Regions from separate parts of the Paenibacillus sp. LjRoot56 genome, predicted to be linked through region 2. Evidence: a T-box and tRNA genes for the amino acid it is inferred to sense, from the RefSeq annotation. Region 2 holds a T-box; the other holds one or more tRNA genes.
The links. A T-box is a leader RNA that pairs with one kind of tRNA and senses whether it is charged. The one in region 2 lies ahead of ileS (isoleucine--tRNA ligase), so its partner is inferred to be a tRNA-Ile.
Positions count from the first base shown of each region.

Region 1: it encodes a tRNA-Ile, which carries the amino acid that the T-box ahead of ileS (isoleucine--tRNA ligase) is inferred to sense. The anticodon was not compared.

Region 1 covers NZ_CAXURV020000003.1:1,200,961-1,206,093, reverse strand. Annotated here, with positions in the region: rRNA gene ACSQ8O_RS24410 (23S ribosomal RNA) at 1-1,842, shown strand, start outside; rRNA gene rrf (5S ribosomal RNA) at 1,977-2,093, shown strand; tRNA gene ACSQ8O_RS24400 (tRNA-Ile) at 2,150-2,223, shown strand; tRNA gene ACSQ8O_RS24395 (tRNA-Met) at 2,273-2,346, shown strand; tRNA gene ACSQ8O_RS24390 (tRNA-Ser) at 2,358-2,449, shown strand; tRNA gene ACSQ8O_RS24385 (tRNA-Thr) at 2,468-2,543, shown strand; tRNA gene ACSQ8O_RS24380 (tRNA-Tyr) at 2,621-2,702, shown strand; tRNA gene ACSQ8O_RS24375 (tRNA-Gln) at 2,713-2,784, shown strand; gene ACSQ8O_RS24370 (cation diffusion facilitator family transporter) at 3,026-3,937, shown strand; partial or broken gene ACSQ8O_RS24365 (DoxX family membrane protein) at 4,015-4,535, shown strand; gene mobA (molybdenum cofactor guanylyltransferase) at 4,709-5,133, shown strand, end outside.
Region 2 covers NZ_CAXURV020000004.1:200,753-205,885, reverse strand. Annotated here, with positions in the region: gene ACSQ8O_RS26600 (VWA domain-containing protein) at 1-328, shown strand, start outside; gene ACSQ8O_RS26595 (hypothetical protein) at 356-571, shown strand; gene ACSQ8O_RS26590 (AraC family transcriptional regulator) at 645-1,511, opposite strand; gene ACSQ8O_RS26585 (glycoside hydrolase family 130 protein) at 1,620-2,621, shown strand; T-box leader at 2,676-2,933, shown strand; gene ileS (isoleucine--tRNA ligase) at 3,016-5,133, shown strand, end outside.

The DNA of each region.
Region 1 (5,133 bases), on a different contig from region 2:
ATGGCTTGCATCACCTTCACTGCGTCTTTGAATTCGTGGTTAGCCACGGGACATTAGTCAGAATCAACCTCTATGGTTGTTCAAGATTCTGACCAAATGCCCCAGCTAAACACGCGACTTCGAAGCTGGAGTGAAGGTGGTGCATGGGTAGGGGAGCGTTGTATGTACGTTGAATTCTGACCGTAAGGACAGGTGGAGCGCATACAAGTGAGAATGCCGGTATAAGTAACGAAAAGATCAGTGAGAATCTGATCCGCCGAAAACCTAAGGGTTCCTGAGGAAGGCTCGTCCGCTCAGGGTAAGTCGGGACCTAAGGCGAGGCCGAAAGGCGTAGTCGATGGACAACAGGTGGAAATTCCTGTACCACCGTAGCCGTTATGAGCAATGGAGTGACGCAGAAGGATAGTGACGCGAGCTGATGGATGCTCGTCCAAGCAGTGAGGCTGATGTGTAGGCAAATCCGCACATCGTAAGGCTGGGCTGTGATGGGGAGGGAAATTTAAGTACCGAAGGTCATGAGTTCACACTGCCAAGAAAAGCTTCTAGCCAGGCGAAGGTGCCCGTACCGCAAACCGACACAGGTGGGTGAGAAGAGAATTCTAAGGCGCGCGGAAGAACTCTCGTTAAGGAACTCGGCAAAATGACCCCGTAACTTCGGGAGAAGGGGTGCCTCGGTAGGGTGAATAGCCCGAGGGGGCCGCAGTGAAAAGGCCCAAGCGACTGTTTAGCAAAAACACAGGTCTGTGCGAAGCCGCAAGGCGAAGTATACGGGCTGACGCCTGCCCGGTGCTGGAAGGTTAAGAGGAGTGGTTAGGGGGCAACCCCGAAGCTATGAATTGAAGCCCCAGTAAACGGCGGCCGTAACTATAACGGTCCTAAGGTAGCGAAATTCCTTGTCAGGTAAATTCTGACCCGCACGAATGGCGTAACGACTTGGGCGCTGTCTCAACGAGAGATCCGGTGAAATTTTAATACCTGTGAAGATGCAGGTTACCCGCGACAAGACGGAAAGACCCCATGGAGCTTTACTGCAGCTTGATATTGGACTTTGGTACGATCTGTACAGGATAGGTGGGAGCCTTTGAAGCCTGAGCGCCAGCTTGGGTGGAGGCATCGTTGGGATACCACCCTGATCGTATCGGAGTTCTAACCTGGTACCGTGATCCGGTATGGGGACAGTGTCAGGTGGGCAGTTTGACTGGGGCGGTCGCCTCCTAAAATGTAACGGAGGCGTTTAAAGGTTCCCTCAGAATGGTTGGAAATCATTCGCAGAGTGCAAAGGCATAAGGGAGCTTGACTGCGAGACCTACAAGTCGAGCAGGGACGAAAGTCGGACTTAGTGATCCGGTGGTACCGAATGGAAGGGCCATCGCTCAACGGATAAAAGCTACCCTGGGGATAACAGGCTTATCTCCCCCAAGAGTCCACATCGACGGGGAGGTTTGGCACCTCGATGTCGGCTCATCGCATCCTGGGGCTGAAGTAGGTCCCAAGGGTTGGGCTGTTCGCCCATTAAAGCGGTACGCGAGCTGGGTTCAGAACGTCGTGAGACAGTTCGGTCCCTATCTGTCGCGGGCGTAGGAAATTTGAGAGGAGCTGTCCTTAGTACGAGAGGACCGGGATGGACGTACCGCTGGTGTACCAGTTGTCTCGCCAGAGGCATCGCTGGGTAGCTATGTACGGAGGGGATAAGCGCTGAAAGCATCTAAGCGCGAAGCCCCCCTCAAGATGAGATTTCCCAGTATGTAAGACCCCTTGTAGACGACGAGGTTGATAGGTTCGAGGTGGAAGTGCGGTAACGTATGCAGCTGACGAATACTAATCGGTCGAGGGCTTAACCTAATCCCAACCAAGTGAAGATAAGCTTTGTAGCGAATTCCGACTACTTGATTGGGGCCCAGAAAATCCTAAGAACATCTAACTTTACGTTGAAGTTTCGTATCTAGTTTTCAAGGCGCAAACAAACGCTTTGACTGTTTGGTGATGATGGCGGAGGGGACCCACGCGTTCCCATCTCGAACACGACCGTTAAGCCCTCCAGCGTCGATGGTACTTGAACCGCAGGGTTCTGGGAGAGTAGAACGTTGCCAAGCAGAATACCCCTAGTGGGTATTTTTTTTGCCGCCTTTCGAGGAGTTAATGCAAATATGGGCCCTTAGCTCAGCTGGTTAGAGCGCACCCCTGATAAGGGTGAGGTCGGTGGTTCGAGTCCACTAGGGCCCACTTATTCCTTAGCAGCACGTTTTTATATATGATGATTGATAGACCATTTGGCGGCGTAGCTCAGCTGGCTAGAGCGTACGGTTCATACCCGTAAGGTCGGGGGTTCGAGCCCCTCTGCCGCTACTTATTATTTTGGAGAGATACCCAAGTGGCTATAAGGGGACCCTCTGCTAAGGGGTTAGACTGCGTAAGTGGTGCGAGGGTTCGAATCCCTCTCTCTCCGCCATCTGTATAAACGTAATAAGCCGTTGTAGCTCAACTGGTAGAGCAACTGACTTGTAATCAGTAGGTTGGGGGTTCAAGTCCTCTCGACGGCACCATATTACCCCAAAAAATGAAGTGAAGCCTTGTAGCAACACCGAATACTTTTTCGGGGCCCGGTAAAGCTTTTTAACGTGGAGGCTTAGTGAAGTGGCTAAACACGGCAGACTGTAAATCTGCTCTCTTCGAGTTCGGTGGTTCGAATCCATCAGCCTCCATCTCCTACAATGGGGATTAGCCAAGCGGTAAGGCAACGGACTTTGACTCCGTCATGCCAAGGTTCAAATCCTTGATCCCCAGTTCTTTTTTTCATAAGTCATTAGCTCAACTTGATAGATCACCCGTTGTACAAGTTGCAAACAATGAAGCCTTGATATAAGGCTTTTTTTTGTTTTTACTAATGGTTTTAAGTAGAAAACTTGAATCAAGCCTATACTTTTCACCTTATGCAAATTAGTTGTTTGGATCCTACTATTAAGGACTTGGACAACACTGTTTCTCTAGACCCACACGTATTATGTCGAGTATGATTGTCTTCGACATGGATAGTGAGGTGGGAACAATAGAAAATTTGTATGATGACATCAAGCAAGGTGAAAAAGGTGCTTGGTTAAGTATTATTACTTATATATGTTTATCAGCTTTAAAATTAACCATAGGGTACATAACCAAGTCCGAAGCGCTTTCCGCGGATGGTTTAAATAACGCTACAGACATTATTGCATCAATTGCTGTTTTAGTCGGGCTGAAAATATCACGAAAACCACCTGATAAAGACCATAGATACGGTCATTATCGAGCTGAGACGGTAGCCGCTTTAATCGCTTCTTTTATTATGTTTGCGGTAGGAATTCAGGTTCTCTATCAAGCATTTATTAAGTTTCGTTCTCCGAGTATCGAATCTCCCGATATGGTTGCCGCATGGACGGCTGTTTTTTGTGCGATTGTCATGTACGTTGTATATGTATACAATGTTCGTCTGGCAAGGAAAATAAATAGTAATGCCATGATGGCAGCAGCACAAGATAATCGATCGGATGCGTTTGTCAGTATTGGTGCCTTTATTGGTATTGTTGGTTCTCAATTTGGTCTACCTTGGCTGGATACATTAACAGCTTTACTTGTCGGAGTTATTATTTGTAAAACAGCGTGGGATATTTTCCGAGATTCTACTCATGCTCTTACGGATGGGTTTGATGATGCTGAGCTTCAAACCATTAAACAAACCATTCGTGACGTCCCCGGGGTGGAGAAGGTCATTGATATCAAAGCCCGTATCCATGGAAACAATAAACTAGTCGATGTGACCATTGGTGTAGACCATGAGCTTAACGTAAGCGAAAGCCATGACATTACCGAAAATATTGAAAATCGAATTCATGAACTTCATAACATATCGTATGTGCATATTCACATAGAACCTATTGAGGTATCAAGTAGTCAAGAAAAATAATCAGAGTGACTTATCTCACATACACGACCATTTCTTCGACCTATAATGAATTCATAAAGGACGAGGAGATGGTTGAAATGATGAAATGGGTAAGGGAAAATAATTACGCTGCAATACTTCTATCATTCGTTTATATGTTGGTTGGGAATGGATGATAGCGGGATGGCACAAAATTACAGGTGACAAAGCTTTCGACGCTGCAGGTTATCTGAAAGGGGCCATTGCCAAACCAGTTCTAGAAAGTGGTACGACGGATCTCGTTTATGCGAATTATGTGGCTTTCTTGAAAAATGTCGCGCTTCCGCATGTAGGATGGTTTAATGTGCTGGTTCCTTGGGGTGAACTCTTAGTTGGTGTGGGGTTACTGCTCGGTGCGTTGACAACGACAGCGATGTTCTTCGGCTTACTGATGAACTTCATGTATATGTTTGCCGGCACGGTTAGCTCGAATCCATGGTTAGTGCTCCTCGGGTTCATTATTTTAGCAGCTGGAGCGAATGCCGGGAAATTTGGTGTGGATCATTTGATTCTTCCGTACCTGCACAGATGGTTTGATAAGCTATTAGAGATATGTCATTTAAAGACGAAACTCAGATGAGCTCTGCTTCTGCTTCCATGTTAAATCGTTGATAAACCTATTCCTTTCTCCAGTTATTGAGAGGGGAATAGGTTTTTTTGTGTTTATTGCAGTGTGATATTTTTCACTTACAGTTGATCTTTTTTGGACTAAAGTGACAGGTACATGATGTAGAAAAAGGAGAAGTGATGGGTATGCTTTCAGGAGTTATTTTGGCTGGTGGAGCAAACCGTCGAATGAACGGAGAGCTGAAGGCATTGCTGCCATTTGGGGGAAAGCCGCTCATTGTCAGGCAGCTAGATTGTATGAGGGAAATATGTGATGAGTTGATTGTTGTAACGAATGATCCTAAACCTTATCTAAACATAGTAGATCGTTCGGTACGGATTATTACGGATTTTTTCAGGGGACATGGGTCGCTTGGAGGCATGCATGCCGCATTATCCCTATCTAAACATACTTCTGTCTGGGTCGTCGGGTGCGATATGCCCTTCATATCCAGCTCAGCTGCTGAATTGTTATTACAAAGAAAACAGGATGGATTTGAAGCCGTTGTCCCCTTGGTGGCAGGTAGGGTGCATCCCTTGCACGGTATTTATGATCGCGCTTGCGCGTCCCA
Region 2 (5,133 bases):
ATCCCTCGCGTATTGCTCTTCTTTTATAGCAGAGCCGAAGAAAACGTTATTTATCTTGGTCTCGGATCTATATGAGGGCGGCAACCGAACAGAGATGATCCAACGATTGATCGACATGCATCAATCCGGTATGAAAACGATCTGTTTACTTGCTTTAACAGACCAAGGCGTGCCTTCTTACGACGATGTTGTTGCGAAAAAGCTGGCTCAGCAGGGAATTCCATGTTTTGGCTGTTCACCAGATAAGCTGCCTGAGTTGATTGAAGGTGCTTTGAAAGGGCAAGACCTTTCCGTGCTTGCCGAGCGTGTGAAGCAGGGGCAGAAGTAAGGGGAAAGTGCGGAGGCGTCTTTAGTGATGAAAAACATCACAATGGATCAAAAAACCGACCACCAGCCAGATTCCAATGCATTTAGTGATGAGAAACATCACTATAGATCAAAAAAACCGACCACCACACTGATTACAACGCATTTAGTGATGAAAAACATCACTATGGATCAAAAAACTGACCACCAGCCAGATTTCAATGCATTTAGTGATAAAAAACATCACTATAAATCAAAAAACTGATTTTTGGACGAGAACGCTTATACTGAAAACAACCGACCGAGCACCAGCTCAGTCGGTTGTTTCTATATCTCATTCATTTTAACTGTACCCTCATAGAGGCCCTATACATGGTCGGTGAAATCTCCACAAGCTTTAGGAAATTACGACTAAAGCTGGCGAAAGATTCGTAACCGACTTCGAACGCGATATCCGTTACCTTCATTTCGGTCGTAGCTAACAAACTACAGGCGTGTCGAATACGCGTTTCCTGCAGTAGAGTTACGAAGGTCACGCCAAGATGTTGAGATAAGATTTGCGTCACCCTAGAAGGATGACAATGGAAATGGGCACCGATCAGCTCCAGCGTGAGCGGGTCACGATAACGAGTATGAATATAGCGAAGGATGGCCCAGGGTAAGGCCGTTTTGGACGTCAATTCGGAAACATTCGGCAGTACGTCTGAGCTGCTGGGATGGAGCCTGTAAAGAAACGCAAGTATACGTTGGAGCTCTCCTTTCAAGAGAAGAGACTGCCAGATATCAGCGGATTGCTCATATTCACGAAGCATACCTTGCAGTTTCTGTCTTATGAGCTCAGATTGTTCAGCACTCAAGTCATAGTGAGTTCGGAACGGATTGTGATCCGAGAGAAGCAAGCGCTCCGCTGGATCTCCAAGCAGCTCTAAGCCAAACATACAGTTGAACAGAATGAGCGGACTTCCGGGGTTCGCTGTGATTTCGTGCACTTGATAGGGAAGCAGAAGGGTGAAGGTTCCAGGCTGCATGGGATGTATTTGTCCGTTAACGGTTTCGTACCCGTAGCCCTCAACAACCAAAGAGAATTCCAAGAAATCATGACGATGGCTGGGAAAATGCTGATCAACCCGATTAATGGATAAATGAAAGGGGAATGCCCCAATATTGGGATAATCCGATAATTGCTTATTGATGGGAAATGTCATGAGAATCACTGCCTATTCAAGAAATGAGAGGTTTGTTCAAGGATTGATAGGAAACCTGCGCACACCTATTGTAACCTATTGATAGATAAGAATGAAGGAGGAACTCTCATGACATTAACAATCGGTTCATTAACATCTAGTTCTGTAATTACAAGACATCCAGCCAACCCAATCCTCACGGCAGATTCCGTGCCCTATCCTACAGCGCTTACCTTCAATGCAGGTGTTACCAAATTCCAAGGCCAATATATTATGGTGTTCCGTAATGACCACGGCTCTGTCAAAGATCAAACGTTAGAGCCTTCGCATACGACAGATCTAGGCCTTGCCTACAGCAAAGACGGCATTCATTGGGATGTACAGTCGAAACCTTGTTGGAAGCTGTATGACGAGGAAATCACACGCGTATATGACCCTCGACTAACGGTGATGGACGGACGTGTTTACATGTGCTTCGCAGTAGATACGCGCCACGGAGTTAGAGGTGGGATTGCGGTAACGGATGACTTTGATAAGTTTGAAATTTTGTCGATGTCTGCACCAGACAACCGGAATATGGTATTGTTTCCTGAGAAAATTAATGGCAATTATGTCCGTCTGGAACGTCCTTTCCCGGTTTACAGCCGTGGGAAAGATCAATTTGATATTTGGCTTTCGCAGTCACCTGATCTCAAATACTGGGGAGACACGGATCTCGTCCTAGGTGTTGAGCATGTGCCTTATGCGAATGACAAAATTGGTCCTGCCGCACCACCAATTCGTACGTCCAAGGGATGGTTAACGACGATCCATGCCGTTGATATCGATGCAAACCGTGGTAAAAATGGCTGGGAGCCAACGTGGAAAAAACGTTATACAGCAGGCATTATGCTGCTTGATTTGGATAACCCGAAGAAGGTTATCGGACTTTATAAGGAGCCATTACTAGCGCCAGAAGTTAGCTATGAAACTGATGGAGGCTTCCGTAATGATGTCATTTTCCCAGGCGGTATGATTCTAGAAGATGATGGTGAAGTGAAAATCTACTATGGAGCAGCGGATACGGTTGAGTGTTTGGCAACTGCACATGTGGATGACTTAGTGAAATTATGTTTAGAAGGAAATAAATAGCGCCTGTTGACTTTTGCTGATGAAGATGTAAGAATAAGTTAACTGAATGTTCGATAAAATTCATTGACGAGAAAGAGTATAGGAAGCCCTTGATCCCCAGAGAGTTGGCATACCGCTGAGAGCCAATGTTCAAGACTTCGTAGAAAATCCTCTCCGAGAAGGAAAGCTGAAGTAGGTAAGTAAGCTGACCCGGGTTCCAGCCGTTACTAAGGATGCGTATGATGGTACGTAGTTAGAGGTGTCGTAGGATTATGGTAGTCATAATCTCTACGGAACTAGGGTGGTATCGCGAGATGAAATCTCGTCCCTTATGGGACGGGATTTTTTGTGCTTTCAATGAACCTTTTCGTCAAGAAACGAACGTGAAGTTGGATGAAATGAGAGGATGAGACCTATGAGAAAAGTGGATGTGAAAGAGAAGGCAAGAACGCGAGAACTCCGAGTTTTAGAACAGTGGAAACAGAATGACACATTTCGAAAATCGATTGAAAATAGAGAGGGACAACCCAACTTTGTTTTTTATGAAGGTCCCCCAACAGCGAACGGTGAGCCGCATATCGGGCATGTGCTGGGACGAGTAATCAAAGATTTCATCGGTCGCTACAAAACGATGTCAGGCTTCCGTGTCATACGCAAAGCAGGTTGGGATACACATGGGCTTCCTGTTGAGCTAGGCGTAGAGAAAAAGCTTGGTATTTCTGGCAAACAGGAAATTGAATCCTATGGGGTCGCCAAATTCGTGGAGGCGTGTAAGAGCAGCGTTTTCGAATATGAGAAGCAGTGGCGTGAAATGACCGAAGCGATCGCTTACTGGACGGATATGGAGAACCCTTATGTCACACTAACCAATGATTATATCGAAAGTGTTTGGCACATTTTATCCACGATTCATGCGAAAGGGTATCTATACAAAGGTCATCGCGTAAGTCCGTATTGCCCGGATTGTCAAACGACACTCAGCTCTCACGAAGTTGCTCAAGGCTATGAAGATGTAAAAGATTTGAGTGCTACTGTGAAATTCACAAGTAAGAGCGCAGATGAACATTTTCTTGCATGGACGACAACGCCATGGACGTTGCCTGCCAATGTCGCTTTAGCTGTAAATAAAGATGTCGATTATGTCAAAGTCAAACAGCATGGCGAAGTCTACATTGTAGCAAAGAACCTTGTCGATAGAGTAATGAAAGGGGAGTACGAGCTCCTATCCACGCACAAAGGTTCTGAATTTGTGGGAACACCTTATGTGGCACCTTTTAATTATTTACATGTGGCGAAAGGACATATCGTCGTAGACGCTGACTATGTTAGCGACACCAGCGGTACGGGGATTGTCCATATTGCGCCAGCACACGGAGAAGATGATTATCGCACCGTTCGCCAGCATGAATTGGATTTCATTAATGTTGTGGATGCTAGAGGTCGTTATGTCGATCAGATCATCGATTTTGTCGGTCGTTTTGTTAAGGAATGTGATATCGATATCGTTAAAAACTTAGCTGAACGTGGTCTGTTGTTTACCAAGGAGCGTTATGAGCATAGCTATCCATTCTGCTGGCGTTGTAAATCGCCGCTTCTCTATTACGCGACGGAGAGTTGGTTCATCCAAACAACGGCTATTAAAGATCAGTTGATCGCAAACAACAGTAAAATCACTTGGTATCCTTCCCACCTGCGAGAAGGCCGATTTGGTAAATTCTTAGAAGAACTCGTTGATTGGAATATCAGCAGGAATCGCTATTGGGGAACGCCACTCAATGTATGGATCTGCGAAGGCTGCAACGCAGAATATGCACCACACAGCCATAAGGAACTTCGTGATAAATCAATAGATCCGATCGAGGAAACCCTTGAGCTGCATAAACCTTACGTGGATCAAGTGAAGCTGCGCTGTGCTTGCGGTGGTACCATGCATAGAACCTCGGAAGTCATTGACGTCTGGTTCGATAGCGGCTCCATGCCATTTGCTCAGTATCATCAACCATTTGAACACAAGGAACTATTTCAAGAGCAGTATCCCGCGGATATGATCTGCGAGGGGATCGATCAGACGCGCGGCTGGTTTTTCAGCTTGCTGGCGGTTTCTACCCTTTTTAATGGGCAAATCCCTTATAAATCTGTATTATCAACGGGGCATGTTCTCGATGAAAATGGACAAAAAATGTCAAAGAGCAAGGGTAACGGGATTGATCCTTGGGAAATCATAAACGAATTTGGCACCGATGCATTCCGATGGGCATTGTTATCCGATAGCGCACCTTGGAGCAGTAAGAGGTTCTCCAAGCAGATTGTCGCCGAGGCGAAATCCAAAGTCATTGACACGATCAATAACACACATGCCTTCTATGCGTTGTATGCACAAATTGATCAGTATTACCCAGATGATTATCCGCAAATAACTTCCGTGAATGTGTTGGATCGTTGGATTTTATCTCGATTAAACAGCACCTTGCACAATGTAGTAAAAGGACTAGAAATCAACGATTTCTTGAATCCAGCGAAGCAAATGGAAGCT